Linked DNA regions of Gottschalkia purinilytica. The protein of the gene in region 1 interacts with the protein of each later gene in a pairwise test. Links are inferred from orthologs where the notes say so. Each region holds a gene or a part of one and is shown in the gene's direction. Other genes may lie near its edges. The genes, in order: tpiA and pepT.

Evidence for each region.
Region 2: the proteins of tpiA (region 1) and pepT interact in binary tests that used the Escherichia coli proteins (3 or more experiments, as listed by UniProt). The link is inferred for Gottschalkia purinilytica from one-to-one orthologs.

The regions. Positions count from the first base shown.
Region 1 is NZ_LGSS01000001.1:270,877-287,757, reverse strand. The notes cover bases 4,712-7,665. They hold tpiA (triose-phosphate isomerase), read left to right. Parts: upstream 4,712-5,790; coding sequence 5,791-6,540; downstream 6,541-7,665. Other genes in these bases: gpmI (2,3-bisphosphoglycerate-independent phosphoglycerate mutase), read left to right, coding at 6,553-7,665; CLPU_RS01390 (phosphoglycerate kinase), read left to right, coding at 4,712-5,776. Also shown: CLPU_RS01410 (ABC transporter permease), read left to right, coding at 1-943; CLPU_RS01405 (ABC transporter permease), read left to right, coding at 981-1,877; CLPU_RS01400 (sugar-binding transcriptional regulator), read left to right, coding at 2,404-3,444; gap (type I glyceraldehyde-3-phosphate dehydrogenase), read left to right, coding at 3,474-4,487; more of CLPU_RS01390, read left to right, coding at 4,583-4,711; more of gpmI, read left to right, coding at 7,666-8,091; eno (phosphopyruvate hydratase), read left to right, coding at 8,125-9,417; preprotein translocase subunit SecG, read left to right, coding at 9,575-9,811; CLPU_RS01365 (alpha/beta fold hydrolase), read left to right, coding at 10,215-10,988; CLPU_RS01360 (UDP-N-acetylmuramoyl-tripeptide--D-alanyl-D-alanine ligase), read left to right, coding at 11,040-12,674; CLPU_RS01355 (D-alanine--D-alanine ligase family protein), read left to right, coding at 12,981-14,150; rnr (ribonuclease R), read left to right, coding at 14,463-16,604; SsrA-binding protein SmpB, read left to right, coding at 16,823-16,881. UniProt on the Escherichia coli protein: Involved in the gluconeogenesis. Catalyzes stereospecifically the conversion of dihydroxyacetone phosphate (DHAP) to D-glyceraldehyde-3-phosphate (G3P).
Region 2 is NZ_LGSS01000011.1:99,675-116,385, reverse strand. What follows is about bases 5,703-8,486. They hold pepT (peptidase T), read left to right. Parts: upstream 5,703-6,374; coding sequence 6,375-7,598; downstream 7,599-8,486. Other genes in these bases: CLPU_RS11650 (NAD(P)/FAD-dependent oxidoreductase), read right to left, coding at 8,435-8,486; CLPU_RS11655 (ferritin-like domain-containing protein), read right to left, coding at 7,682-8,248; CLPU_RS16745 (aspartyl-phosphate phosphatase Spo0E family protein), read right to left, coding at 5,703-5,835. In the rest of the region: thrS (threonine--tRNA ligase), read right to left, coding at 1-856; CLPU_RS11685 (YetF domain-containing protein), read right to left, coding at 1,225-1,953; CLPU_RS11680 (ECF transporter S component), read right to left, coding at 2,248-2,772; CLPU_RS11675 (DUF1893 domain-containing protein), read right to left, coding at 2,928-3,359; CLPU_RS11670 (S1C family serine protease), read right to left, coding at 3,434-4,567; CLPU_RS11665 (ZIP family metal transporter), read left to right, coding at 4,853-5,635; more of CLPU_RS16745, read right to left, coding at 5,671-5,702; more of CLPU_RS11650, read right to left, coding at 8,487-9,832; CLPU_RS11645 (D-glycero-alpha-D-manno-heptose-1,7-bisphosphate 7-phosphatase), read right to left, coding at 10,110-10,625; CLPU_RS11640 (pentapeptide repeat-containing protein), read left to right, coding at 11,021-11,671; CLPU_RS11635 (hypothetical protein), read right to left, coding at 12,202-12,432; CLPU_RS17300 (hypothetical protein), read right to left, coding at 12,617-12,784; CLPU_RS11630 (ATP-binding protein), read right to left, coding at 12,890-14,200; CLPU_RS11625 (LytR/AlgR family response regulator transcription factor), read right to left, coding at 14,194-14,904; CLPU_RS11620 (glycoside hydrolase family 13 protein), read right to left, coding at 15,384-16,711. UniProt on the Escherichia coli protein: Cleaves the N-terminal amino acid of tripeptides.

The DNA.
Region 1 (16,881 bases):
ATCTGTGCCAATAATATTAACAGGGTTATCTGTTGCATTTGCATTTAGAACAGGTCTGTTTAACATCGGAGCAGAAGGCCAGTTCATAATAGGAGCATTAGTAGCTGCTTTATTAGGATATTTTTTAGAACTACCTCTAGTTATACACGCTATAGTTGTTTTAATAGGAGCAGGTATAGCAGCAGGGCTATGGGGAAGTATAGCTGGATATTTAAGGGCAAAATTCGGAGTTCATGAGGTTATATCAACTATAATGCTAAATTGGATAGCCTTATATTTGAATAACTACGTTGTTTCCTGGGAGAAGTTTAGAAGGCCACAAAGTGAAGCTTCATATAAAATACTAGACTCTGCTAGTATAGGAATCCTTCAACAGTGGAAAAGAACTGATGCTGGAAGAGAATTTCTTTCAAATAGTAAATTTCTAAGAGAGATACTATCTGCTCCAGTTAACTGGGGAATAATAATAGCTATTTTATGTGCAATTATGGTATGGTACATACTACAAAAAACAACACTAGGTTATGAGCTTAGAGCAGTAGGTCTTAATCAAGATGCATCAGAGTATGGTGGAATAAATGTTAGAAGAAGCATATTAACTTCTATGTTTATAAGTGGTATATTAGCAGGATTAGCAGGAGCTATACATGTGCTTGGAGTTACTAAAGAAGTAGCTATATTATCCTTTATGGAAGGAAGCGGGTTTGATGGTATAGCAGTTGCTTTATTGGGAAATAACACTCCCTTAGGAAGTGTTCTGTCTGGACTTTTATTTGGAGCTCTAAAGTATAGTGGACCTAAGATACAATCTACTATGGGAGCACCTTCAGAGGTTATTAATATTATGATTGGATCTATAGTGTTTTTTACATCTATGCCTAGTTTTATAAAAATAATAGCGTCAAAGTTTAAAAGGAGAAGAGGTGAGGTGAAAGTTGATTAATTTAAGTGATATAGGCTTTATTTTAGGTGTAACATTGATGTATGCAGCACCTTTGATTTTTACAGCTTTAGGAGGAGTAGCATCAGAAAATTCAGGTGTAGTAAATATAGGACTTGAAGGTATGATGACTATAGGGGCTCTTATAGGAGCTACTGTTGGGTATTATTTAGGTAATCCATGGATTGCTTTTTTATCAGCAGGAATAGGTGGAGGCATTTTAGCACTTCTACATGCTATAGCTTCTATAACATTCGAAGCAGATCAGATAGTTTCTGGAATTGCAATTAACTTTCTTGGCTCAGGTCTATCATTGTTCTTAAGTAGAATATTTTTTGAAGGAACTACAATGACAAAACCTATAGATCTGAATCATAAGATGCCAAGACCGTTTAATGAAATTTTTTCAAATAACTCATTTCTTGACCTGGTTTTTAATCAATATATAACTGTATATTTGTCATTTTTATTAGTACTGATAATGTGGTTCATGCTATATAAAACTAAACTAGGATTAAGAATAAGATCTGTTGGAGAACATCCAAAGGCAGCTGATACACTTGGGATAAATGTACATAGGATTAGATATTTTTCGGTTATACTTTCAGGTATACTATCTGGTTTTGGTGGAGCAGCTATGAGTCTTGCAGTTGTATCAAACTTTAGACCAACTCTTATATCTGGGCAAGGATTTATTGCACTGGCAGCTATGATTTTTGGAAAGTGGAAGCCACAAGGAGCTATGTTAGCTTGCTTATTATTTGGAGCAGCACAAGGACTTATAGTATATCTAGGAGGAACGGGTGCCAATATACCAACTCAAATATTAGCTATGGTGCCATACATATTAACTTTAATAGTATTAACTGGATTTGTAGGAAAATCATCGGGTCCAGCAGCTAATGGAGAACCTTATACTAAACATGATATAGGATAAGGCTTAAGTTTAATCTTTATAAATCATATCTTGTTAATTTACTGAGCTAAAAGATACAAATACAGAATAGTATTTAGATTAAAAAATATATAAATTGTTAAATATTTTTCAAATTTGTATCTTTTAGTTTCAGTTTATGATAAATTAAGACATGTAACTTTAGCCTTGTCAACTATAAAAAAGTATAAATTTTATAAAAATTTTCTTATTAACTTGAATTTTTATCATTATTAAATTATAATCAATGATGAAAGATAAGTTATGTTGATGAATGTAGTTTCAGTGGGATGCTTTTATTAGTGATGGGACAGTTTTAGACCATACTAATTAAATTAGACCTATCTATAATAACATGAAACTTAATTTAGATGAGTTTTTTATCTGCTACTTATTAGAGGAAGAGCATTAAAATTGTTAGTTATAGGATAAAAAATGTTCATATAGACATAATATTATTGTCATAAAAAGTTAAATAGCTCATATAGTGAAAAGTATGAGTTATAAGCTCATAAGGAGTGTATCTTAAATGAATGACTTACTCTCTTTATATCAGAAAATAGTTCCTGAAATGATAGAAACACTAGAAAAAAGGTATAATATTTTAAGGAACATATATTATAATCAGCCTATTGGAAGAAGAGCCTTAGCAAATAGTCTAAATATAGGAGAAAGAGTTGTAAGGACAGAAATTAATGTACTTAAAGACCAAGGACTATTATCTGTTGAAACTATAGGAATGAGTATTACTGAAGAAGGAAAAGATGTTGTAGAAAGGCTCAAAGAACAGATACATAGATTTAAAGGATTAAATTATTTAGAAAAATCATTAGAAAAAGAGCTTAATATAAGAAAAGTAATTATAGTACCTGGAAATTCAGATGAAGACGAGCTTATATTAAAAGATATAGGAAAAGCGACATCGAACTATATAGTTGATAAGTTAGAAAAAAATAGTATAATCGGTATTACTGGTGGAACTACTATGGCTCAAGTAGCAGAAGAAATGCCTGTTTATAAAAAGAAATCAGATTTATTAGTCTTACCTGCTAGAGGTGGGCTTGGAGAAAATGTTGAAACACAAGCTAATAACATAGCTGCAAAATTGGCTCAAAAATTATGTGGAAACTATAAATTACTTCATGTGCCAGATAACCTTAGTGAAGAAGCTATGGAGGCTCTATTAAGTGTAAAAGAAATAAAAGAAGTAGTAGATATTATGAGAAATATAAATATGTTAGTATTTGGTATAGGAAGAGCCGACATTATGGCAAGTAGAAGACATTTTTCAGACGATGTAGTCAAACATTTATGTGAAAATAGAGCAGTTGCAGAATCCTTTGGACATTATTTTAATACCAAAGGTAAAATTATATGGGAGACTAATACTATAGGAATATCTTTATCAGATTTTAAAAATATAAAAACTATAATAGGTGTAGCTAGTGGAGAAAATAAAGCAGAAGCAATCATATCTATTTGTAGATTAAAGGAAGATATGACACTTATAACTGATGAAGGTGCAGCAAAAAAAATATTAAATATTGTTAGTACTGCTACATTTAAGTAGCTTAATATAACTTTTGAGGAGGAATTTTAATGACTGTAAAAGTTGGAATTAGTGGTTTTGGTAGAATAGGAAGAGATGTTTTAAGAGTTTATTTTGAAAGTGGAGTTACAGACTTTGAAGTTGTAGCAATAAATAATGGTTCAGGTGATGTTAATACTTTAGCACATATGTTCAAATATGACTCATTATATGGAATATTCCCAGGAACAGTTGAAGTTGATGGAGACAATATGGTTATAAATGGTAAAAAATTAAAAGTTGTTAGCCATAGAAATCCAGAAGAGATTCCTTGGAAAGAATTAGGTGTAGAACTAGTTATAGACTCAACAGGAGCGTTCAAAGATAAAGAAGGTCTTTCAAGACACTTAAAAGGTGGAGCTAAAAAAGTTATTATTACAGCACCAGCTAAAGATGAAGATATAACTGTAGTAATGGGAGTAAATGAAGAGAAATATGATGCACAAAATCATCATATAATTTCTAATGCATCATGTACAACTAACTGTTTAGCACCAGTTGCTAAAGTTATATTAGATAAATTTGGAATTAATAAAGGATTAATGACTACAGTTCATGCATATACAAATGATCAACAAATATTAGATAAAGATCATAAAGATTTAAGAAGAGCTAGAGCAGCAGCTGAATCAATAATTCCTACAACTACAGGAGCTGCTAAAGCAGTTGCATTAGTTATACCTGAATTAAAAGGAAAATTAAATGGATTTGCAATGAGAGTTCCTACTCCTACTGTATCAGTAGTAGACGTAGTATTCGAAGTTGAAAAAGGAACTACTACTGAAGACGTAAATAAAGCATTAAAAGAAGCAGCTGAAGGACCATTAAAAGGAGTATTAGGATTCTCAGAAGAACCATTAGTATCTATTGACTATAGAAAAGACTATCGTTCATCAATAGTAGATGGATTATCAACTATGGTAATAGATAACATGGTAAAAGTAGTATCATGGTATGATAATGAATGGGGATACTCAGCTAGAGTAGTTGACCTTGCTAAATATATAGTTAACAAAGGAATATAGTTAATAATATATTAAAAGAAGTCCGGTTTAGTAGATATCTATTAGACCGGTTCTTCTTTAAAAATAGAGATTTTTATGGCATAAGGAGGACTAAGATGCTTAATAAAAAAAGTTTAGAAGATTTAAATGTCAAAGGTAAAAGAGTTCTAGTTAGATGTGATTTTAATGTTCCTATGAATGAAAATAAAGAAATAACTGATGATAGAAGAATAGCTAGTGCTATACCTACTATAAAATACATAATTGAAAATGGTGGTAAAGCAGTAGTTATGTCTCACTTTGGAAGACCAAAAGGAGAACCAAATCCTAAATATAGTTTAGCTCCTGTGGCTAAAAGATTGTCAGAATTATTAGGAAAAGAAGTAGTGTTTGCTGATGATGATATAGTAGTAGGAGAAGATACTAAAAAAATAGTAAGTGAAATGAAAGACTCAGATGTTGTTTTACTACAAAATACTAGATACAGAAAAGAAGAAGAGAAAAATGGAGAGGATTTTGCTAAAGAATTAGCTTCATTAGGAGATCTTTATATAAATGATGCATTTGGAACAGCTCATAGAGCACATGCATCTAATGTAGGAGTAAGCAAACACTTACCTTCTGCTGTTGGATATTTAGTAAAAAAAGAAATAGAAATAATGGGCAAAGCTATGTCAAATCCTGAGAAACCTTTCGTAGCAATTCTTGGTGGTGCTAAAGTATCAGATAAAATAGGAGTAATAGAAAATCTTCTAGATAAGGTAGATAGCTTATTAATAGGCGGAGGAATGATGTTTACATTTCTAAAAGCTAAAGGATTAGAAATAGGTAAATCTCTTGTAGAAGAAGATAAAGTAGATTTAGCAAAAGAACTAATAAATAAAGCTCAAGAAAAAAATGTTAACTTACTATTGCCAGTGGATACGGTAGTAGCTAAGGAGTTTAAAAATGATGTAGATTTTGAAACTGTTAATGTAGAAAATATACCTTCAGATACTATGGGACTTGATATAGGTGAAAGAACGATAGAAATATTCTCAAAAACAGTTAAAGAGGCTAAAACAGTTGTATGGAATGGGCCTATGGGAGTATTTGAAATGTCTAACTTTGCTAAAGGAACTGAGGCAATAGCAAAGGCTATGGCAGAAGCTAATGGTACTACTATAGTAGGTGGAGGAGATAGTGCTGCTGCAGTAGAACAAACAGGATTAGATGAAAAAATGACTCATATTTCTACTGGAGGAGGAGCATCATTAGAATTCTTTGAAGGAAAAGTATTACCAGGAATTGATGCTATAGATGAAAAATAAGGAGGAGACTTTTGATGAGGAAGCCAATTATTGCTGGTAACTGGAAAATGCATAAGACTATTAGTGAAGCAGTTGAATTAGTAAATGAAGTAAAAAATAAGGTTAAAGATTCAAATGTAGAAGCTATAGTTTGTGTACCATTTACTGCATTAAGTGAAGTAAAAAAAGAGCTTGAAGGAACAGAATTAAAATTAGGAGCTCAAAATATGCACTGGGAAGAAAATGGGGCTTTTACAGGAGAAGTATCACCTATCATGTTAACTGAAATAGGAGTAGACTATGTAATAATAGGTCACTCTGAAAGAAGACAGTATTTTGGGGAAACAGATGAAACGGTAAATAAGAAGATAAGGTCAGCATTAAAATATAATATAAGTCCTATAGTATGTGTAGGAGAAACTCTAGAACAGAGAGAGTCAGGGAAAGAAAAGGACATAGTTAAAGAACAAGTAATAAATGGATTGGAAGAAATATCTTCAAGTGATATGGAAAATATCGTTATAGCATATGAACCAATATGGGCTATTGGAACAGGAAAAACAGCGTCAGATGAAGAAGCTAATGAAATGATAGCATTTATAAGAAATACATTAAAAGAAAAATATGGTCAAGAAGTTTCAGATAAAGTTAGAATACAGTATGGTGGAAGTGTAAAGCCTAGTAATATAAAGGATATTATGAGTCAATCAGATATAGATGGAGCTTTAGTAGGAGGAGCAAGTTTAAAAAGTGAAGACTTTTTAAAGCTTGTTAAGTTTCAATAAGGAGATGTAAAGATGTCAGAAAATCTAGTAGCACTTGTTATATTAGATGGTTGGGGAATTGGAGAAGACTATGAAGGCAATTCAATAATGAGAGCAAAGACACCTAACTATAGAATGCTTTTAGAAAACTATCCTAGTACAAAGCTAAAAGCAAGTGGATTATCTGTAGGATTACCAGAAGGACAAATGGGTAATTCAGAAGTAGGTCATTTAAATATTGGTGCAGGACGAATAATATATCAAGAACTTACGAGAATAACTAAAAGTATAGAAAATGAAGAATTTTTTAACAAAAAAGAATTCTTAGAAGCTATAAAAAACTGTAAAAACAATAATTCTAAACTCCATCTTATGGGGCTATTATCAGATGGTGGAGTTCACAGTCATAACTTACATTTATATGCTCTTTTAAAACTTGCTAAAAAAGAAGGTCTCAAAGAAGTATATATACATTGTTTCTTAGATGGTAGAGATGTTCCACCTCAAAGTGCCAAAGGATATATTGAGGAATTAGAAAGCAAAGTACAAGAGATAGGAGTAGGTAAAATAGCTACAATATCAGGTCGATATTATGCTATGGACAGAGATAAAAGATGGGATAGAACTGAGAAAGCATATAATGCACTTACACTAGGAGAAGGTATAAGTGCAAGAACTGCAATAGAGGCTATAGATAATTCATATTCCAAAGATATAACTGATGAATTTGTAATTCCATCGGTTATAACTAATAATAACAATACTCCTTTAGGAACTATAGAAAATAATGATTCAATAATATTTTTCAATTTTAGACCAGATAGGGCAAGACAAATTACTAGGGCTCTTGTAGATAAAGAATTTGAAGGATTTGAAAGAAAGAAAAAAGTTGATACTTTCTTTGTATGCATGACTCAATATGATAAAACTATCGAAAATGTAAATGTAGTATATAAACCTCAGTCATATAAAAATACTTTGGGAGAATATGTAAGTTCTCTTGGACTGAAACAACTAAGAATAGCAGAAACAGAGAAGTATGCTCATGTTACATTCTTCTTTAATGGAGGAGTAGAAAAGCCAAATGAAGGAGAAGATAGAGTTCTTATACAGTCACCTAAAGTAGCAACATATGACTTAAAGCCAGAAATGAGTGCTGTAGAAGTAAAAGATGAAGTTATAAAGAGGATTAAAAGTAAAGAGTATGACTTTATAGTACTGAACTTTGCTAATCCAGATATGGTTGGACATACAGGTATAATAGAGGCTTCTATTGAAGCAATAGAAACAGTAGATTCATGTCTAGGAGAAATTGTGAAAGAAATTGTAAATGTTAATGGAAAAGTTCTAATAACTGCAGACCATGGAAATGCAGAAGAAATGTTAGATAAAGAGACTGGTAAAAAAGTAACAGCTCATACTACTAACAAAGTTCCTTGTATAGTTGTAGGAGAGGGCGATGTAAAGTTAAATGAAGGAATTTTAGCTGATATAGCTCCTACACTATTAGATATGATGAGAGTAAATATTCCCAAGGAAATGACAGGAACGTCACTAATTATAAAAAAATAAGATAAAGACTTATATATACTAGGAGGTAAAAACATGTCAGTAATTACAGATATATATGCTAGAGAAATTCTTGATTCAAGAGGTAATCCAACAGTAGAAGTAGAAGTATGGACAGAAAGTGGAGCTCATGGTAGAGCTGCTGTACCTTCAGGAGCTTCAACAGGAGCTTTTGAGGCAGTTGAATTAAGAGATGGAGAGAATGATAGATACTTAGGTAAAGGTGTAACAAAAGCTGTAGAAAATGTAAATGATATAATAGCACCAAAGCTTATAGGAATGGATGTATTGGATCAAGTTCTTTTAGATAAAACTATGATAGAATTAGATGGAACTGAAAATAAAGGAAAATTAGGGGCTAATGCAATACTTGGAGTTTCAATGGCTGCTGCTAAAGCAGGTGCTGATTTATTAGGTCTTCCATTATATCAATATTTAGGAGGAGTTAATGGTAAGTCTTTACCAGTTCCTATGATGAATATATTAAATGGTGGAGAGCATGCTGATAATAATGTAGACATTCAAGAATTTATGGTTATGCCTGTAGGAGCTTCAAGCTTTAGCCAAGCTTTAAGAATGGGAGCAGAGGTATTCCATAGTCTTAAAAAAGTGTTAAAATCTAAGGGATTAAATACTGCTGTAGGTGATGAAGGAGGATTTGCTCCAAACTTAAAATCTAATGAAGAAGCATTAGCAACAATAGTTGAAGCTATAAGACAAGCTGGATATGAAGAAGGAAAAGATATATTATTAGCATTAGACATAGCGGCTACAGAACTATATGATAAGGAATCAAAAGTTTATAAGCTTGAAGGAGAAGGTAAAGAATTAACTTCTAAAGAATTTGTAGAATTTTATAGTGAATTAGTAGAAAAATATCCTATAATCTCAATAGAAGATGGTTTAGATGAGGAAGATTGGGAAGGATGGAAGTTATTAACTGAAGCTATAGGAGATAAAGTACAATTAGTAGGAGACGATTTATTCGTTACAAATACAAAACGCCTAGAAAAAGGTATAAAAGAAGGCGTAGCTAACTCTATACTTATTAAGTTAAATCAAATAGGAACTATAACTGAAACTTTAGATGCTATAGAAATGGCTAAAAGAGCAGGATATACTGCTGTAATATCTCATAGATCAGGAGAAACTGAAGACGCTACAATAGCTGATTTAGCAGTTGCAGTAAATGCGGGTCAAATAAAAACAGGAGCACCTTCAAGAACAGATAGAGTTGCTAAATATAATCAATTATTAAGAATAGAGGACGTATTAGGAGAATCTAGTCAATATAATGGATTAAAAGTTTTCTACAATGTAAATAGATAAGATTAAAATATAAATGCTGAGTAATAAAGAGTTAGAACTACATTACTCAGCATTTAATTAAACTTAAAACTATATACCATATTATAGTCTACATATTGATTTTATCCAATGTCTGTGATAAAATGATTTTGTTCATTAGAGGATGGGAGGTGGAACTATGTCTACACTATTTACTATACTTATATTAGTAGCAAGTGTTATTCTTATAATTAGTGTTTTATTACAAAATGAAAAAGATCCAGGTTTATCAGGTACTCTAGGTGGTGGAGCAGCTGAAAGTAGTTGGGGAAGAAGTAAAGGAAAAAGCTATGAAGCGTTACTTGATAAGTTAACTGTTATATCAGCTGCAATATTATTTATTTCTTCAATTGCATTGGCAGTATTAACAAAATAAAATTTTTATATTGAAAGTAATGATATGTAGTTAAGTGAAAATAATGATATAAAAATATATAAGAGTAAGCGGTTCAATACAGTGAATCGCTTTTATTATGTAGATTTTTATTTAGTTTTATAAGGTTTAAATCTCTTTTAACGAATTAGTAATTAAATTATAAATATGAAATTAAGGGTTATAAATGACATAGATTACTATTTAATTTAATAATAAAGAAAATTAAACATTTCGGCATTTTACTTGCATACAAAACCAAATAAGCACTTTAAGGTATTTAAATAGTATGGTATAAATCCAAAACTTTTGCTATAATCATATAAGTGAATGAATAAAATTATAAATATATTACAGTGGATATAGCTTATAAATAAAAGAATTAATATGTAAGGATGGGTTGAGTATGAAGGTCAATATAGATGGAGTTGAAATAAATTATATATGTGAAGGGGAAGGAAAAAACGTTTTGCTACTTCACGGTTGGGCAGCAAATATAGGCACTATGCTACCTATACACAATCACCTAAAAGACAAATTCAAGGTATATACTCTTGACTTTCCAGGATGTGGAGAAAGCGAGGAGCCTAAGGATGTTTGGGGTGTATATGAGTATGCTGACATGGTTAAGAAATTCATAGATATAATGGGTATGGATGAAGTAATATTAATAGGTCATTCACATGGAGGAAGAGTATCAATAGTATTAAGTACTCAGTATCCAGACATGGTTAAGCAAATGATACTTATAGATAGTGCTGGGATAATACCAAAAAGAACATTAAAATATTATTTTAAAATATACACATTTAAAACTCTTAGAAAAATATACAATTTAGCATTTTTTTGGATAGACAAAGAAAAAAGATTGGAAAAGTTTTATAAAAAATTTGGTTCGACAGACTATCAACAAGCATCAGGTGTAATGAGAAAGATACTTGTTAAAGTGGTAAATGCAAATTTAAGACCATTATTAAAAGATATTAAAACTCCTACTTTGTTAGTATGGGGTAGAGAAGATAATGATACTCCAGTATATATGGGAGAAATAATGGAAAAAGAAATAAAAGGTAGTGGTTTAGTAGTGTTAGAAAATGCTGGACATTACTCGTATTTGGATCAATTTAATAGATTTAAATTAATACTAGATAGTTTTTTAACTGATGACAAGAATAATTAAATTTCAAAAGTATGGAATACTTTTTAAGTTAAGCTAGGGAGCGTGAAATAAATGAATTCAATCTTTATACCTGTAGTAATTGCTTCTATAGTAGTATGGGGTATAGCTTTTTATTTTAGAAGCAGATTTTTGCTACATATGATGCAGTTGGAAGGATATAAGAATAAGAATTTCTTAAATTGGATAAATGAATTTAAACACAGAGCATTCTATTCAAAATTAAATCTAACAACATTTCTAGCACTTATACTAATAATATTAGCTTTAGTTACTAAAAATGGTAAGCTAGTTGGTGTAAGTGCATTGTCATGGTGTGCTTTTATAATGTTAGGTATAAAGTTTAAAAAGGAAAAAGTGAAAAAAGATTTAGTATATACAGAAAGAGCTAAAAGACTTATGACCACTAATATAATAGTGAACATAGTGCTAATAATAATCGCAATAATCATACTTGTTTTAACTGTAGAAAATACTTATTTCTTATATTTATCTGCTCTTTTATTTATTACTGTTACTTATTATCTTCAACCTTACGTTTTATATTTATCTAATGTAATTGTAGCGCCTATTGAAAAAGGAATTAATCAGAAATTTTTTGATATGGCACATGATAAGGTTAGAAGTTTTGATAAATTAAAAATAGTTGGTATCACAGGTAGTTACGGGAAAACAAGTACCAAATTTTTAACTTCTACAATATTAGAGGAAAAGTACAATGTTTTAAAGACTCCAGAAAGTTATAATACTCCAATGGGAGTTAGTAAAGTAATAAACAATGACTTGAATAAAGAACATGAAGTATTTGTTGTAGAAATGGGAGCTAGAAATATTGGGGATATAAGAGAGATGGCAGAACTAGCGGGACCTAAAATTGGAATAATTACTTCTATAGGGCCTACGCATTTAGAAACGTTTGTAAACATAGAAAATATAATGAAAACTAAATATGAACTAATAGAAGAGCTTCCAGCTGATGGTATTGCAATATTCAATTATGATAACAAGTATATAAAGAAACTTGCAGATAAAACTTTTAAAGAAAAAATACTGTATGGAATGGAAGATATAGAAAATCTTGATTTGTACGCGACTGATATAGAGGTTTCTGAAACAGGATCAACATTTAAACTAGGTGATAAAGAAGGAAACTCTATAATTTGTTCTACTCAGCTTTTAGGAAAACATAATATAGCTAACTTACTAGCTGGTGCAGCTGTAGCAAGAGCATTAGGTCTTACTTTTGAAGAAATAGCTTCTGGTATTAGTAAAGTAGAAGCAGTACCACATAGATTACAACTTATAAACCCTGGTACAGGAGTAATAATTATTGATAATGCTTTCAATTCAAACCCAATAAGTTCTAAAGCTGCATTAGAAGTTTTAGGACAATTTAAAGAAGGAAGAAAGATAATAATAACTCCTGGTATGGTGGAGCTTGGAGATGAAGAGGCAGAAGCAAATAAGGAGTTTGGAAGAAATATTGCTAAAACCTGTGATTTTGCTATATTAGTAGGAAAAAATAGAACAAAACCTATACAAGATGGAATCAATGAAATGGGATTTTCAAAAGAAAATCTGTTTGTAGTAGCTAGTCTAGATGAAGCTACTAAAGCTCTTCAAAGTATTGTGAGAGCGAAAGATGTAGTATTATTTGAAAATGACTTACCTGATAATTATAATGAATAGAGAAGATCATATATCAAGCATTAAAAAAATAAGATTTCAATGCTTGATATATGATGAAAATATAAGGTATTGACTTAAAAAAATAGATAGAATACTGGTATTGAAAATAGTAAAATTCTAGGTGCTATAAACTCTATGTATTAATGAAGATAAGATTTTTTTAAGAATTTTACTATTTATGTTTACTTATCGTGTAACAAAGCTTTTTGAGACATGTATTTTTATATTAGGTAAATTACTTACTATTAATTTTGTGTCGCTTATATTTTATAATAAATATTATGATAATTTGAATGGAGGATTTTTATGAAAAAGAAAATAGGTGTACTCTTTGGCGGAAGAAGTGTTGAGCACGAAGTTTCAGTTATTACAGGTATGCAAGTTATAGAGAACATAGATAAATCTAAATACGAAGTTGTACCTATTTTTATAAATAAAGATGGAAAGTGGCTTACAGGTGAAGAATTATTGAAATTTGATAATTTTAAAAATAATAATTTGAAGAATTTAAAAGAAATTGTAGTGACATCTTTATACAATGATAATAAAATATATTCACATCCAGAAAATATAGGATTCTTAGGTAAAAAGTTTGTTGAGGATCTTGATGCAGTATTTATTGCTTTACATGGGACAAATGGAGAAGATGGTACTATACAAGGAGTGTTTGAGCTAATTAATATACCTTACGTAAGTGCAGGGGTAGTAGGATCTGCAGTCGGAATGGATAAAATATTAATGAAAGATGTATTTAAATCACACGGATTACCTATAGTTGGTTATACATGGTTCTTTAGAAAGAAATGGAATGATGATAAAGAAGCTGTAATATCACAAATTGAAGAAAAATTAAATTATCCTGTATTTGTAAAACCAGCTAACTTAGGTTCAAGTGTTGGTATTTCAAAAGCTAAGGATAGAGATGGGTTGATAGAATCTATAGAAGTAGCTATAAGATATGATAGAAAAATTATAGTTGAGCAAAGTATAGAAAATCCTAGAGAAATTAACTGTGCTGTTATGGGATATGATGATGAGGTAAAAGCATCATTATGTGAAGAGCCAATCGGATGGACTGATCTGTTAACATATGAGGATAAATACGTAAATAGTAATTCAAAAGGAACAAAAGGTGGAGGAAGAAACATACCTGCTGATATACCAGAAGATAAAGCTAAGGAAATCCAAGAGACAGCTAAAAAGTCATTCATGTCTATAGACTGTAAAGGAAATGCAAGAATAGACTTTTTAATGGATAAAGATGAGAATATATATGTAAATGAAATTAATACTCAACCGGGATCAATTGCATATTATTTATGGGAGCCTATGGGAATATCATTTACTAAACTTATAGATGAATTAATTGAAATAGCAACAAAAGTTCATAAAGAGAAAAATCAAAATATGTATTCATATGATGTAGATTTATTTAGTAGAGTGCAATTTGGTGGAAGTAAGGCTAAAAAAATATAATATAATTTTATTATTAAAAAGGCATGTTATATGTAACATGTCTTTTTAATATTTATAAAAAAAGTTATAATTATATTAATAAATCTTTACTTGAGAGGTAAATATATGTATATGATAGTATATAATCTAAATACATATTTATTAATATATAATTTTAGATTGTATAAATACTTTATAATGAATGTATTATTTGAATGCTAAATATATGTACATATAATTTAAGTACAGATTATTTATTAGTATAGTATTAGAATTAATGAGAGAAATTAAAGATATACTAGAACTATAATACTTTATAGATGGAGGAATAAAATGAATATAAAACATAAGATCGTTGAATTCATGAGAGAACAAGCTTATAAACCTATGTTAAAAGAAGAGTTAGCTCGTTTTTTTGAAATAGAAAAAAATCAATATAAAGACTTTTATAAAATATTAGATGAAATGGAAAAGGAAGGATTAGTAGTTCAAACAAGACAAAGTACTTATGGAGTACCTGAAAGAATGAACTTGGTAGTTGGTACTATTCAAGCACATCACAGGGGATATGGTTTTTTAATTCCAGATGATAAAGAACTAAGTGATGTTTTTATTTCGGCTCAAGATTTAAATGGAGCTTTGCATGGAGATAAAGTAATAGCTAGAGTAAATTTAAAAAGTGAAGATTCAAGAAGTCAAGAAGGAGAAATAATAAGAATATTAGAAAGAGCTAACAAAACAATTGTAGGAGTTTTTGAAAATAGTAAAAATTTTGGATTTGTTATACCTACAAATACTAGAATAACTATGGATGTCTTTATACCAAAGGCAGACTTTAATGGTGCTAAAACTAATCAAATAGTAGAGATAGAGATAACAAAATGGCCAGAAAAAAGACGTAATCCAGAAGGAAGAGTTATTAATATATTAGGCTATAAAGATGATGCTGGAACGGATATACTTGCTATTATTAAGAAATTTAACTTACCTGAAGAGTTTCCTGAAGATGTAATTGAAGAAGCAGAAGCAATAGATGAAGAAATACCAGAAAAAGAAATAGCAAGAAGAGTGGACTTAAGAGACAAAACTATATTTACGATAGATGGAGCAGATGCCAAAGACTTTGATGATGCTGTTTCAATAGAAAAACTTGATAACGGAAATTACGAACTAGGAGTTCATATAGCAGATGTAACTCATTATGTAAGACAGAATAGACCTTTAGATAAAGAAGCATTAAAAAGGGGAACAAGTGTATACCTTGTAGATAGGGTAATACCTATGTTACCTGAAAAATTGTCAAATGGAGTATGTAGTTTGAATCCTAAAGTACCTAGACTTACTCTTAGTATATTTATGGAGATAAATGATAAGGGAAAGGTATTAGGACATAAAGTAGTGGAATCAATCATTGAAAGTAAAGAAAGACTAGTATACGATGATATATCAGACATACTAGAGAATAAAGATGAAACTTTAACTAAAAAGTATCAACATATACTAAAAGAGTTAGAAATGATGGAAGAACTTTGTAAGATACTTATCAAGAAAAGAGAAGAAAGAGGAAGCATAGAGTTTGATTTTCCTGAATCTAAGATAATTTTAGACGAAAAAGGAAAGCCAATAGAGATTTCTGAATATGATAGAAGAATAGCTAATAGAATAATAGAAGAATTCATGTTAATAAGTAATGAGACTATAGCAGAATATATGTATTGGTCAGAAATTCCTTTTCTATATAGAGTGCATGAAGATCCAGATGAAGAAAGAATAAATGAGTTCAGTAAATTTATTCATAACTTTGGATACAGCTTAAAAGGATCTCAAGAGATACATCCAAAAGAACTTCAAGCTCTACTTAAAAAAATAGAAGGTAAAAAAGAAGAGGCAGTAATAAATACATTAATGCTTAGATCATTAAAAAAAGCTATATATAGTTCAGAAAGTCAAAGTCACTTTGGATTAGCTACAAAATATTATTGTCACTTTACGTCACCTATAAGAAGATATCCAGATTTACAAATTCACAGGATAATAAAGGATTTCATAAATGGCAGAATAACAGAAAAAGATATAGAAAAATTAAAAGCACATCTACCAGAGGTTGCAAGTCAATCATCTAGAAGAGAAAGATTGGCAGATGAAGCAGAAAGAGAAACAGATGATTTAAAGAAAGTAGAGTTTATGGAAGATAAAATAGGTGAAGAATATGAAGGAGTAGTGTCAGGGGCTATACCGTCTGGATTCTTTGTAGAACTTGACAATACTATAGAAGGATTTGTGCATATAAGTACTCTTACAGATGACTATTATCATTATGATGACCAAATATATGGATTTGTAGGTGAAAGAAGTAAGAATTCATATAAAATAGGAGATACGGTTAGAATTAAAGTGGCTAAAGTAAGTTTAGCAAATAGACGAATAGATTTTTCGTTAGCAAAGAACGAAGAAATAGAAGATGAAGAAGAATAAAATAAAATATTAACAAATAGCAAAATTTTTAAATCTTGATTTTAAAAATTACATCAAGATTTAGAATTTTGCTTTATTTGATTAGAAAATTTTAAAGTTTTTTAATATAATATTATTAAGTGAAAAATAAAAAAATAAAAAAACATATACTGACAATTGACATTTTAATTATGTTCTGCTATAATAAAGGATGCACTTAAGAAGGTATGGTGATTGATATGAGCAAGGTTAAAGGAAAAATATTAGCATCAAATAGAAAAGCAAGACATGACTTTTT
Region 2 (16,711 bases), on another replicon or contig:
GTTCTTCTCTCCAGAATTGTTGTATTGTATTCCAAAGAACCATTCCTTTTGGATGGAAAAATGGAAATCCTGGCCCTTCGTTATGCATAGTAAATAAGCCTAATTCTTTACCTAGCTTTCTATGATCTCTTTTCTTAGCTTCTTCTAGCATTTCAAGATATGCATCTAAATCTTTTTGCTTTTCAAAAGAAGTACCATATATTCTTTGAAGCATTGGTCTTTTTTCGTCACCTCTCCAATATGCTCCTGCGATACTTGTTAATTTAACAGCTTTTACTTTTTTAGTACTTGGTAAGTGTGGTCCTCTACAAAGATCTGTAAACTCTCCTTGCTTATAGAAAGATATTTCTGATCCTTCAGGTAAATCTTCTACTAATTCTACTTTGTATTCTTCTTTCTGCTCTTTTAAAGATTTTAAAGCTTCTTCTCTAGATAGTGCAAATCTTTCTATTTTCAAGTCTTCTTTAGCTATCTTTTTCATTTCTTTTTCTAGTAGTTCTAAATCTTCTGGAGTAAATCTGTGTTCTGTATCTATATCATAGTAAAACCCATCTTTTATCGAAGGTCCTATAGCAAGCTTAGCATCTGGGAAATGTCTTTTTACTGCTTGTGCAAGCATATGAGCACTTGTATGTCTGAATATTTCTTTCCCATCTTCATCATCAAATTTTAGTAATTCTAAATTAGAATCCTCTGTTATTTCTTTGTTCAGTTCTGATAATTCTCCATTAACTTTAGCTCCTACAACAACTCTTGCTAATCCTTCACTTATATCTTTTGCTATATCTATAACTTTTGTTCCTTTATCATACTCTCTTACTGATCCGTCAGGTAATTTAATGCTTATCTTAGACATATGAACTTCATCCTCCTTATTTAATTTTAGACTTTATACAATAAAAAAACTCTCACACCTAGAATTTTTTCTAGGGGCGAGAGTTGATTGCTCACACGGTTCCACCCTAATTAAAAGTTTTTTAATTAAACTTCACTCTAATGATTATAACGTAATCAACGGACATCTTTACTCCATATAGGATTTCAGATACAACTCAAGGGTAGTTTTCAATTAGGTAAATCTAGGGTGCTTACAGCCACGACATCCCCTCTCTTTAGACTACTTCTAATTTACTCGTCCTCTCATAGCTTTAATATATTTTAACTTAAATTATAGATATATTTTTAATTTATGTCAAGATATGTTTTCATGTTATATTTTTATTTCTAAATACCTTTATTATCTTCACTTAAGTCGCTTCCTGGTCTTATATTATCTTTAAACTTATCTATATAAAATTTACCATTGCTATCTACTGTAGCATACATAACTTCATCTATTCTACTTATGTTATGCTTTTTCAATTCTCTCATTAATTGCTCACCTGTTAGCTTTCTTTTCTTAAGATTTTCATATATTATTTGTCCATCTAAAACTATTTCAGTAGGTAAAGTTTCAGGTTTAAGGTCTAAGTTTAAATCTCCTAAAGTAACATTTCTCTTTTCTGCCTTTTTAATTATACTTAATAGTCCATTTACCTCTAATATTCCTACCTCTACATCTTCAGGGGAAAAGCAGTTTGATTGTCTTAATAAAAGCCGAAGATCATCCATGTTATATCTTGTTCTGCTCAAATTTTTCTCCAGTATCTGTCCATCTTGAATTACTAAAATAGGTTCTCCATCCAAAACTTTTTCTAGGGTTCTACTTTTAAGAGTAGCTTTAGAAACTGAATATGTCAGAGCTCCAAATAATAAGAGTCCAACAAAATGTTGCCATGTTCTATTATCTAAGTCTGTAGCAAGTGTAGCTGCTATAGAACCAAATGTTATACCATTGATATACTCATAAAATGTAAATTGAGAAATTTGCTGTCTCCCTAATAGCCTAGTTATATATAGTATTGCAAAAAAAGCTAAAAAAGTTTGTATAACTATTTCAATAAAATCTTTCATTAATAATTCACCTCTATATATCTTTTCTTATATATATTTTGTTATATTTTGCAGATACTATACTTAATATATTAATTAATTAAAAAAAGAGGTGATTTATATGTCTTTAATATATGAGATTATCCTTTCTGTAGTTTTCATAGTAGCAGGATTTATATTACTATGGGTATTAAGTAAAAAGGAAAAGATATAACTGTAATATTACCATAACCTTATACTTCAAAGAACTTATTAAATACCTGCTATGTAATATACCTATTTTAATAGTCTTATTTTAAAGTAAGCTTAAATAACCTATGCTTTTACTTTCTTAGTTATTTTAATAGTATATATTAGTGTTGGTATTAATATTAGTTGTATTAATATTCCTGGTATTCCAGTAATTATTGATCCCTTTACAAATATTATAGGATTCATTTTAACTCCAAAAAATGTAGATAAAATAAATACTGTAATTCCTGCAACTATTCTACCTACTACTTGTGCTGTTACTAGTGAAGGTATAACTAAAGTTTCAAACTTTTTTGAAATAAGTGAGGTTATTAATCCATAGGAACCTAACTCAGCCATCATTATTATACCTATTGGAAATATAGGTGGCATACCTGTAACTACACTACTTAATAGTGGAGTTGCTATTCCTAAAACTAATGCAAAATATGGTGGTAGTAAAAAACCTCCTATTAGTACTGATATATGCATAGGTAAAAATATTGGTCCTGTACCTCCGAACAAATGAAATACCATAGGAATAATCAGTCCTAATCCTAATAATATTCCTGTTAATACTAAGTCTTTTGTAGTAAATTTATTATTCATATTATTCCACCTTTTTATTAAATATTTAATTTTAGATTATAAGATTTAGTTCTATAGCTTGTCTATCATATAAATAATATACAATTATAATTTTTTCTAAAAAAGATTAACCATGAAAGCTTTTTATATCAAAGTTCTCATGGTTTATTTTCTTTCTAGCTACTTTTTCTTATATTTTCAAGAAATTCTGATATTTTGCTAATTAATACTTCAGGTTCATCTATATATTGTGCTATTTTTTCTATAGGACAAACATCTGTCATATCCCTATTTTTGATATATGGAATAGCTTTATCATAAGTGAAGATAATATGACTGTTTTCTAATACATTTATTGCCCCTTCAGATATAATCTCTGTAAATAATCTTTTTATATCTAAACATTTACATAATAGTGCAGCAGCCTTTCCAGTAACTTTATCTGCAATACTTGAACCTTTAAAGTTTTTTTCAGATTGTAGTACTGCATTATATATTGGCTTTATCCCTTTATCAGCACTTCTAAATAGTATTTTACCATCTTTTACAATTACAAGAGATAAATTTTCTTTTTCAAGAGTATCTTTAGCTAACTCTATATCTTTCAAGATACCAACTCCTCAATTTTGGAATTCTAATATAGAGTATCAAAATTTTTAGTTTTTTTCAATTTTCTTATTTTTTATCTATTAGGTGGAGCTTCTTCTAATACTAAGTTTATATATTTATAATTTCCTCTTCTAAAAACCTTTATTTTTATTTCATCACCTGGATTGTATTTGTCAATAACTGAAGACATTACACTTAAACTTTCCACTCTTTTATTATCTATTTCTAATATAATATCACCTTCTATAAGACCACTTTTACTTCCAGGACCAATCTCATCTATCTTTCCTATGTATATTCCTTTCGGTATCTTGTATCTCTCAACTAATTCATCCGTTGTCTCTCCTAGTCCAAGACCCAACCAAGGTCTTTTTATATATCCGTATTCTATTAATTCATCTATAATTGGTAATGCATCATTTATAGGTATTGCAAATCCCATCCCTTCTATCTCTTCACCTGTAAGTTTTGCACTATTTATTCCTATGACCTCTCCTTTTTCATTTACTAAAGCTCCACCACTATTACCTGGATTTATAGCGGCGCTAGTTTGTATGAGAGTCATTCTTCTATTATTCATCATAATAGTTCTATTAAGTCCACTTATTATTCCATCTGTGACAGTACTATTAAATACTTCTCCTACAGGATTTCCTATAGCTATTACACGCTCTCCAACTTTTAATCTATCGGAGTCTCCTATCTTAACATCTCTAAAAGCACTCCCTGGAATTTTAATTACAGCTAAATCACTTCTTTTATCTTCACCTACAATCTCACCCTTATATTCTGAACCATCACTAAGAGTAACTATTACTTCTGAAGCTTTATTTACAACATGCTGATTAGTTATTATGTATCCATCATCTTTATATATAATTCCAGATCCTATCCCTTTGTCTTTCATCTCTACATTTTCTCCATCTTTAATTTTAACTCTATTTCTCACCAAAACTATTGATGGAATTACTTCATCTGCAATATTAGGTATATTCTTTGTTTGTCCTATATTTTCTTGCTCTTTTTGTATAGCTTCAATCATTTCTGTTTTTTCTGCCTCTGTAAAGATATATCCAAGTAAAAAGCCAAATATGAATACAGATGCACATGTAATTATTATAATTCTGAACTCTTTGCTAGTTCTATATTTTTCCAGATATTTTTGATATATATTTTTAATAGGCATACTATTACTATTACCTTTCATAGTCTTCCTCCCTCTTTCATACATTACATTTGCTAGATTATAAACATTTTATGTATCTTTTATACAATAGTTGTATAAAATATTAGACATATTTTATTTACTTATATTAATTAAGGTATGAATATAGACTATAAAAAATAATAAAGTTTTTAATGTTTGAAAATATGTTTATTTAAATGTTTAATAACATATAAATGAGATATACATATATATAGTAGTATTTATCATTTCTACTTTTTCTGATAGAATGTAATTTCAACTTAATTAACTTTTGAGAGGTGAGACATGACTAATATTATCAGCTCTGATAACATAATTTTTATAGGAATTTTGGCCAGTGTAATAGCTGGACTATTTACAGGATTAGGAGCATTACCTATATTTTTCACTAGAAATATATCTAGTAAAATGTTAGATGTATTGTTAGGTTTTGCTGCTGGAGTAATGCTAGCTGCTACTTCATTTTCATTAGTAATCCCTTCAATTGAGTACGGAGGAGGGGGATTTAAAGGAGCAGGTTTTGCTGCTTTAGGAATATTAGTAGGAGGTTTATTTTTAGACTTTACTGATAAATACTCTCCTCATACACACTTTTTGAATAGTCCTGAAAGGGAAAATACCGAATCATTAGCTAAGTTATGGTTGTTTATAATAGCTATAACTATACATAATTTCCCTGAAGGTTTAGCTGTAGGGGTAGGATTTGGAGATGGAAATATCGCAAATGGTATTACTTTAGCTATAGGTATAGGTCTACAAAATATGCCTGAGGGATTGGCAGTAGCATTAGCATTATTAAGAGAAAAATTTTCTACAAAACAAGCTTTTTTAATAGCTCTTGCCACTGGATTAGTAGAACCTATTGGTGGGATCATTGGAGTAGTTCTAGTTCAAATTGCAAGACCTATATTACCTTTCGCGTTATCATTTGCCGCTGGTGCCATGTTATTTGTTATTAGTAATGAAATAATACCTGAAACGCATAAGAATGGGTATGAAAGACAAGCTACATATGGTATATTGATAGGATTTGTATTAATGATGTTTTTAGATGTAACTTTAGGATAAAAAAAGTATGTTTGCATTTTAGCAAACATGCTCTTTTATTCACCTATTAAACAATAATATCTATATATCAATTCGTCCAGTTCGATACTTAATTTCAATGCTTCGTTTTTATCTACATTTTCTCCTGATAAAAGACAGTTTAATTCTTCTTGTTTAGTTCTTATTATCCCTTTCATTTCTTTTACATCACCTTTCTTCATAATATGTTTCCTTCCTTATTTAAAAACATTTATAATTTTCTATTTTATATTGTCGTATGACATATTTAAACAAATTTATCATTCAGTATGTTCCAATCCACGGTATATAGTATCACTTTCTTACATAAATTTCAATTAAAAGTATTATCTTTTTGTTTTTAGGTCTTTAGTCCTATTTTTTGTATATTTAGTATATTTTTAGAACAAATGTTCTTATATTTTAATTATAACATATACTGTATTGTATGTAGTAAATTTTGTAAATATTTCAAATGTTTATTTTATAATCGTAATCAGATATATTAACTTTTAGTTTTGCTATATATTCTTTATCATCGTAACTTTTCTTTCCCATCTTGAATTCCAAATTTATCCAAGAATTTATTAAGCCTTAAATACCAATGATTGCTTATTTAATATTTAATAAATTGTAATAATTTAATTTTTTAATATCCTATATATGTTGTATAAAGAGAGTATAATATAAGTAAATGTCTGATTATTATACATAGGTAAAAAATCATAGAAAGGAAGATTTTATGGAAAAAGTAATTGAGAAATTTTTAAGATATGTAAAAATTGACACTATGTCTGATGAAAGCTCTGAAACATGTCCTAGTACAAAGAAGCAACTTAATTTAGCAAAAATATTAGTAAGTGAACTTAAAGAAATGGGGATTAGCGATGCATCTGTAGATGAAAATGGATATGTAATGGCTACTATCCCATCTAATATAGATAAGGATGTTCCTGCTATAGGATTTATAGCTCATATGGATACTAGTCCTGACATGTCTGGTGCTAATGTGAATCCTCAAATAGTAAAAAATTATGATGGTAAAGATATCATTCTAAACAAAGAGAATAACATAGTTTTATCTCCTAAGGATTTTCCTGAGCTTAAAGAATATAAAGGTAAAACTATAATTACAACAGATGGAACAACTCTGTTAGGAGCTGATGATAAAGCTGGGGTAGCTGAGATAATGACTGCTATAGAATATATCGTAAATAACCCTAGCATAAAGCATGGTACTATAAAAGTAGGATTTACACCAGATGAAGAAATAGGTAGAGGTGCTGACAGATTTGATGTCGAAAAATTTGGTGCTGACTTCGCTTATACTCTAGATGGTGGTCCTATAGGAGAACTTGAATACGAAAATTTTAATGCAGCAAGTGCTAAAATTATCATATCTGGCAGAAATGTTCATCCTGGTTCTTCAAAAAATAAGATGATTAATTCTATGGAAATAGCTATGGAATTAAACTCTATGTTACCTGAAAATGAAAAACCTCAATATACAGAAGGATATGAAGGCTTTTTTCATTTAATAGGTATAAATGGATCCGTGGAAGAAACTACTGTCAGATATATAATAAGAGATCATGATAAAAATAAATTTGAAAATAAAAAGAAGATACTGTCTAATGCTGTTAAATATTTAAATTTAAAGTATAGAAGTAATCTAATTAAATTAGACCTAAAAGATCAATACTATAATATGAAAGAAAAAATAGAACCAGTTATTCACATAGTAGAAACTGCAAAAAAAGCTATGATAGAACTAGGAATAGAGCCTAAATTAACACCAATTCGAGGCGGCACTGATGGTTCTAGATTGTCTTATATGGGACTCCCGACACCAAATTTGTTTACAGGTGGTCATAATTTTCATGGTAAATATGAATACATACCCGTAGAGTCAATGGAAAAGTCTGTTGAAGTAATATTGAAAATTATAGAACTCTATAGCAAGTAATACAAAAAGTCACTATTGAATAGTTAGTTATTAATAGTGACTTTTTATTATTCATAATAAAGGTTTATTAAGTATATAGTTACTTAATATAATATCCATCCATTAGAAATACTATCTATTTCAACTTTATCATTATAGTTCATATTCATATTACAACAATTTATATTTAAGATATAGTTATATTTACCAGAATGTTTAAACTCATCAGTAATTATTTCAAAAACCATGTCTCTATAGTATCTATATGAAAGTCCCGCTCTTATATCTCTATATTTTTCTACTGCTGATAACTCGCCAAATAAAGCTTTTTTTATTCCTTTTATATATGATTTAGGCTTTTTAAATGTTACTTTATCTGATAGTTTTATATCTTTCCCTGTAAAGTCTTTATATATTTTTCTAAACATTTTAAAGTGTTTTCTTTCATCATTTCTTATAGACTTTATCATATCTTTTTCTTCTTTAGTCGGAGCTACAGATATTAAGTAATCATAGAAAAGTTCGTCTTCCTTCTCCCCTTCTACAGCTTTTTTAACCAATGAAAGTGCATATTCTAATTTCTTATAAGTAACCTTACTCCCATATCCCATATACCCGTATGAAGGCATACATGGAATCCTATAAAACATATCATATTCAGAGTAAAACATTTTATATCCTCCTATATTTTAATAATTACAAAGTTTCAGATAATATAGTTATATGTATATATACAATTTATGAACCTTGACTCAAATATGAATCTTGTCTCATTTCTGCAATATAAAAAATAGGAAATCCATAAAAAATGAATTCCCTACTTTATATATTATCTTTAACTTGTAATTTACAAAATATTATCTGAGTATGTTTCTTGCTACTTGTATACCATTTGCAGATGCTTGCTGTAGTCCTCTTGTAATACCAGCCCCGTCCCCTATAGCATATAATCCTTTTATATTAGTTTCGAATTTATCATCTACAACGACCTTATTTGAATAAAATTTAACTTCTACTCCATATAATAGTGTTTCTTCACTTGCCATCCCTGGCACTATTTTATCTAGCGCTTCTATCATTTCTTCTAAGTCCTTCATTATTCTATATGGTAAAACTAATGATAAATCTCCTGGAACAGCATCTTCTAAAGTAGCTATTATATTATTTCTGAAAAGTCTTTCTTCTGTAGTTCTTCTACCTCTTTTAAAATCACCATATCTTTGAACAAGTATTTTTCCGCCTGAAAGCATGTTTCCTAGCTTAGCTATATGTTTTCCATAGTCAATAGGTGAATCGAATGGTTCTGTAAATTGTTTAGAAACTAGTAATGCAAAGTTAGTATTATTAGTCTTTAGCTCTTGTGATTTATATGCATGTCCATTTACTACAGCTAAATTATCATCATAATATTCTGTAGCTACTACTCCTGATGGATTTGAACAGAATACTCTAACTTTATCATCAAAAGTAGGTGTATAATATATTAATTTACTCTCATACATTGCCTCGTTTAACTCTTTCATTACTTCATCTCTTACCTCTACTCTTACACCTATATCTACTGCTCCTACTTGTGTACCTATATTATTTTCCTTACATATATCTCTTAGCCAAGCAGAACCTTCTCTACCCACTGCAGCAACAACTTTTTCAGAATAATATATCTTTTCTTCTTTATCTTTAGTAATTACTACACCCTTTATCATGTTGTCTTCTATAACTAACTTTTCTACCATTGTGTTAAATATTATCTCTACTCCTGAATCAATAAGGTGACGTTGAAGATCAGAGTAGATTCTATATCCTTCTTCTGTACCTAAATGACGTACAGGACACTCTATAAGTTTTAAACTACTTTCTATAGCCTTTTTTCTAATTTCCGCAATTTTTTCAGGGTTATCTACTCCATGAATTTTTGTATCTGCTCCAAATTCTAGATAAACTTGGTCAGCTTCTTTTATAAGTTCTTTAGACTTTTCATATCCTAAAATATCTGGTAAAGTTCCTCCTACATCTGGAGAAAGTGATAGTTTTCCATCGGAGTAAGCGCCAGCTCCTGCAAATCCAGTTGTAATAGAACAAGGTTTGCAACCAACGCATTTGTAAAGTTCTCTTTTAGGACAAATTCTTTTCTCTATACTTCTTCCTTTTTCTATCATTAATACCTTCAAGTCTTTATTATTTTTAATTAATTCGTAAGCTGTAAAGATTCCTGAAGGACCAGCTCCTATTATTATCACATCATACTTTACCATGTCACTACCCCCTAGCATTATATTAAATATACTTTCAAGTATCTATATAAAAACTATAACATTCAAAACCAGAACGTTTTTTTATGATTTTCCTAAAATGTTCGTATTTAACCTACGATTTAATATTACTAAAATTAGATCAATAGGTCAATACTTTTTACGAATTTTACTATTATATTTTCAATATTTTGTACATATATTATCGAACTTTATTTCTTTTATTATAGAAAATTGTTTATATTTTATAAAAATAAAACTTAGGATAAAAATCTATATCCTAAGCCTTATTTGCATCTAATTCAAGAATTTTATCTGCAACTTCTTCTAAATTGTCCCCATTTATATCAGCTAAATCACTTACTTTTCCTATTTTTGCAGTCTTACATTTAACTTCTTTTCCAGCTTGTATATCTGTTTCCATATCTCCTATCATCCAGCTTTCAGACATATCTATATTGTATTTGTCCTTAAGTTCTATTAACATTCCAGGATTAGGCTTTCTACAACTTGCATCCTTATTAAAATATGGACAATATTTAATCTCTTTTATCTTACAAAAATCTTTTAGATCCTCTATTAGTTTCTTATGAATTTTATTTAAATCATTATCTGTTATATGGCCTAGTTCTACACCACCTTGATTCGTAACTATGAATAGACTATATCCACTATCATAAAGTTTTTTTAATCCTCTTTTCGCTTCTTTATAAATAACTAAATCATCTGGCTTGTTTACATGTTTTTTATTATCATTTATAACTCCATCTCTATCTAAAAATATAGCTTTTTTCACTATATACATCTCCTTTACTAGATTGATATTGTATAGTGTGACCCTTATTTCATAATAAAAAACATATATTATAAAAATACTATTCCAATACTTTTTTCTTAAAAGTTTAATAGTTCAAAGCCTATAATTTCAATATAAAAAATTAACTATCATAATGAATTAAATTAAATATTGAGTATTATTTTTTTAATATTTGATCAGTTAATAGAGTTATTTTTTGCTATAACTAAATTGTATTCTTATTTGTGTTAATTTACATTAATAAATTAGTAAAGCCCATTTGCTTTTTCCTATAAATTAATTAGTATATTAAGTAGAGATAAAAAGCATAAAAAAATAATAAGTTATGTATTTATATAAACTCTTAAAAATATTTATATTGAGGTGGCATCAGGATGAATGATAATAACATATATAAAATCAGCTCTCCTAAAATACCGGATAAATTGGAAAAGACTTTTCTTTCTGATCAAGAAATAAAAGATGAGAGTTTCTTTTCATCAGTAATTATCTGTGACTGTAATATCGAAAACCATACAGCAAAACATGTGTCTTTTAATCAAGTAGTCTTTAAAAATGTCAATTTTGAAGAAGTCTCTTTTGAGCATTGTGAACTAACAGATACAAGATTTGAAAATTGTGATTTATCCAACGTTGATCTTAGAGGATCTATTATACATAGAGTAGAAATGATCAACTGTAAGCTAATGGGTACTAATCTAGGCAATGCAACTTTGAGAAACATAGTATTTAAAGATTGTAATTGTAGGTACAGCTTTTTTAGATTCGTAGACTGCAAACAAGTAAGTTTTCAGAATTGCTTACTTCAAAACTGTGATCTTCAAACTTCTAATCTTTCTAAGGTAGATTTCTCTCATTCCAATTTACAACAGGCTCAAATGTCAGGAACAAAATTAAAAGGACTAGATCTAACGAGTTGTGAAATAGAAGGAATAGGTGTAAGAATAGAAGATCTATGTGGAGTAATTGTATCACCTGCACAGGCAATGTATTTTGCTAAATTAATTGGTGTTGTTATTAGATAATATAATAAATTTATTATTTCATTATCTTGCTATAATTTGATTACTTACATTTATTTTTCATAAATATTAGTTTGTTTTGATACAATTAGGAACGTATCTTTGGATTTTTTTACAACGATACGTTCACATGTCTCTTTTCTTTAGTTTATCTTTATCATATTCTTGTTTTTTATTTAATAAATAGAGAAATTACTTTCTCTTGTCTTAGAGTAGTCAATAATTTTATTTTAAAAATTAACAGAAAATCTTTTTTATCTAAAATTTTTAGTTATTATGCTTTTTTATTATAATAGTTTCATCTGTATATCTATAATGATAGGTGCTCTTTAAATCATCTATGTATAATTTCCAACGGTATATCTTGCACCTTTGTTCTTTAATGTTTACTTATTATTTTCATGTTTAATTACATATATAGAAAAGTATTGTGTTTTTTATAATTATTACGAAGATTTCATATGATAATGGGATAAGAACAGCAAGAAAATAAATAAAAAGTGCGAAACAACTGATTCTTTTATTTAAGCTTATTACAAATATAAAAATATTGCATTTTCTTTAACCTCATACTTGGTAAACCTACAAAGCCTAATATATCCTTTTGAAAATTTATTATCATCTAAAATTGTTAATGACTGACTTGCTATACTTATTTCGTAATTTTTAAAATTATAAAATGATACAAAGTCATCTAAGATTATGTATAAAGTTTTTTCTTTTTCTATTGCATTCATTTCTTCTCTTAGACTATTAATATCCATCATTTTACACTCCTTTTGTTATATTATAAAAGCCTAAATATCATTCCTATACTATATCATTAAAAATTATATAACTTAAATTGTTAAAAAATATAAATGCTAATAAACAGTTTCTATAGTTATTTGCATCATATTCTCCTGAAAACTGTCCTGCAGAATAATAACAGATTAAGAATAATAATATTTAGCTAAATTTATTAAATATCAATCTTATTATTAATTTAACTAATGTATTTACTATAAAATCTATCAATGTTTCAAATTCATATAGATAGATTCCATAGTCTTCATTACTAGCTTCACCATTGCAAATTAAAAAGGATATTAGTTTGTCAGCATACGATTTAAACATTTCCATCTTCTTCAAATACTATATACTTACAAAATAACATCCTATATTTCTTTTTTCAATAAATTCAACCCAACTGGTAGTTTTATGAACCCAACTAGCAACTTTTTATTGCAAGGGTATATATATATTCATTATAAATTTATCTTCAGAATAATCAGCTACTACTTCACCATTATATTTTTCAATTGAATTTTTTATACTATTAATACCGATTCCATGTAAAAAAGAATCTTTTTTATCAGTTATAACTTTATTATTTTTCGTGATAATTTTATTAGCTTTAGAATTTTCAACTTTCAATATAAAAAATTCCTTAACAATAGTTCCTCTAATTCTAATATATTTGCCTATATTTTCATCATCTATCTTATTACATGCCTCTATTGCATTATCTAATATATTAGAAAATATACTACATACATCTATCATATCTATAAAGTTACACTTTAAAAAATTAATATCTGCAAAAAATTCTATATTATTTTTATCACAAATTGATTTCTTTTCACTTAATATAATATCTAAAATCATATTGCCTGTTTCAAAAACAGGTTCACAGCTATTAATCTCCAAATTAATACTATCTATATAGTTCTTAGTAACATCACTGTTTCCATATATATTCTCTATACATATCATATGATTTTTCATATCATGATATAGTTTTCTAATTCTCATCTGGTTATCTTGTAATTTTAAATAATAATTATATTGCATATCTATTTTTTCTTTAATCATACTATTTTCAAGTCTCAATTTACTATCCCTTATAATATTATGTATAACTATTATTAAAGATATATTAGATAACAATAATAATGATGACACAATAAATATTACTATATTTTCAATAAAACTATTTCTACCTTCTTCAAATGCATATCCAAAAATTACAATAATACTTAGTATATTAGCAATAATAGGAATACATACATATATAAAATCTCTTTTTTTAATATCTACCTGTAGTCTAAATATCTTGAATATTGGAATTAAAGATAGTAAAAGTAACTTAGATATTATAATAAGCTCTAATCTAAATATATTATTATTTAATATCTTATTTACATTAGATATGGAATTTATTGTTAATACGATACCAGCACTTATAGAATCAAAGCTTAAAAGCAACATCCAATATATCAAACAAACAACTATACTTTTTAATATACTAACTTCATAATTAAATATATAAAATATAAATCCTATAACCACTCCTGTCGATAACTTAATATTAGGTGATACATTCATAAAATTAAGCGTTGTTGTCACTAAAATAAGCATAGTAAAGGATATATTTAAAGTTAACTTGTCTTCCTTTAAGCTACTAACTTTACCTAATATGAATCTAAAAACATACCATTCTATTGTTGTTGTTACTATATTTAATATTTTCCAAAATAAACTACTCAGCATAATATATCACCTAATACATATGCCAGCTTAATCTTCAAATTTTTGATTCTATATCTACTAACAGGTATTTCTTCATCATTGACTATAGCTACATTCTGTTTTAAGCATTGTATTTGTTTCATATTAACTAAGTAGCTTTTATGACATCTAAAAAAATCATATGGTGCCAATTCTTTTTCCATTTTGTATAGACTCATCTTTGTATTGTAACTTTGTTCAGTAGTATGAATAATCATATCTTTTTTTATTACTTCTATATATGTAATAGTATCTATTGAAACCTTATGTACTTCACTTTTACCTTGGATAATCATAAAATTTTCATTGCTTTTAATTAGTTTATCTATACAAGACACTATATGCTTTTTTAAATCTTCATACTTAATTGGTTTTAATAGGTATCTATAAGCTCTGACCTCATAGCCTTCTTGAACATAATCTATTAATGATGTTATAAATATTATTTCTACTTTATTATCAAATTCTCTAACTTTTCTTGCAACATCCATACCTGTAAGCTTGTTCATCTGAATATCTAATAGAAGAATATCTAAGCCTTCTAGATAATTTTCAAGTAATTGTTCTCCTGAACTAAATCCTAAAATTTCATACTGATTAGTGAACTCTTCAAAAATGGTGTGTAAATACTCCTCTAAAATAGTTCTATGAATTAACTCATCCTCACATACAGCTACTCTAAGCATAAAAAGTCCTCCCCCTAGATGATAAATTCCTCTATACTAAAATCAAGGATAACAAACACATTTATTGCTTTTATATCCATTATCTGTCTCATAAATAATGATACAGATAAGTCTACAATTTTTCAATAGATCACAGATTGTTCTCTCATATAGCTAATTCTACTTTCAGATAAGTTAAATTTCTCCAAATGACAAACTAGTAAAAAAATAAGACGTATCTTCAAAATTTAACTGACAATATTTTAAAGATAAGTCCTTTCAATCATTAATATATCTACATAATATCTATCAAGAAACTTTTTCATCATAGTTATTTTTTTATCTCAAAGTAGACTTACAAAGCTCCTATTTATATCTAAATAAATATTTAAATAAATATTTATTGTAACATTAAATTTATGCTTTCTATTTCAAATCATAAATTGTTTTTTAAACCTAATTTATATAAAGATATCTATAAACTAATTTTCTATTTTTTATTATACATTCTTCATCAATATAACTCCTTGCAACTTGTTTAATTTTAAATGTAAAGTTCCATCTTTTAAGTCTACAGTTTCTTCTTCTATTAAATCATGAAGTTTTTCAACATTCCATCCTACCAACTCATTCACATTTATTGTTAAATCTATATCACTATTTTCACTTCTATTAATAAGTATAACTGCTAAATTATCTTGACTATCTTCTCCAAAAACATCTTTTGAATTTTCTATCATTCTTATATATCCATATACATTCTCTTCTGGATATATTGATATCCACCTTCCAGTTCTCATAATCGAATATTTATTTCTTATATGTGCAAGCTTTTTATACCACTTAAGTATTTCTTTATTTTCATGTTCCCATGGATAGGTTCTTCTATTCAGTGGATCAGAATATCCTTCTACACCAACTTCATCTCCATAGTAAATAGATGGCACTCCAGGAAATGTCATTTGAATTATAGTTAGTAGTTTTAATCTAGATAGAGCTAATCTTTTTTTATCATCACTAAGCCTAATTTCTCTTTTTTCTTTTTCTGATAAGCTATGTTCCTCTGGGCTATCTCCTAATAAAGTAAGTATACGAGGTACGTCATGACTCCCTATAAGATTCATCATTGAATAAAAGTGATGAAGTGGGTAACTTTCATATAGCTTCATGAAATTTTTATGAACATCTAATGCATTTATTTCTCCTAACATAAAATCTAAAATTATTTTTCTAAATGGATAATTCATTACAGAATCTAATTCATATCCTAAAAGATATTCTCTTAATTCTCCATAGCTTATCTTATTTGACGCATCTTCCCACACTTCGCCGATAAGAATAGAGTCATCCTTTATATTCTTCATTTCTTTTTTAAAATTTTGTATAAATTCCTTTGGAAGTTCATCTGCTACATCTAATCTCCATCCATGTATTCCTATACTCATCCACTTTTTCAAAATACTATCTTTACTATTAATTATAAAGTCTTGGAAAGACTCATCTAGTTCATTTACATTTGGTAAAGTTTCTACTCCCCACCAACATTCATAGTTATAAGGATATTCTTTGAATTTATACCAACTATAATATTTTGAATCCTTAGATTGATAAGCACCTATAGTATCATATTTTTTTTCTTTATTAAAATATATACTATCACTACCAGTATGACTAAACACTCCATCTAATATTATACTCATTCCTAATTTTTTAGCTTCATCACATAACTTTCTAAATATGTCTTCATCACCAAACATTGAGTCTATTTTTTTATAGTCACCAGTGTCATACTTATGATTACTTGCAGCTTCAAATATTGGATTTAAAT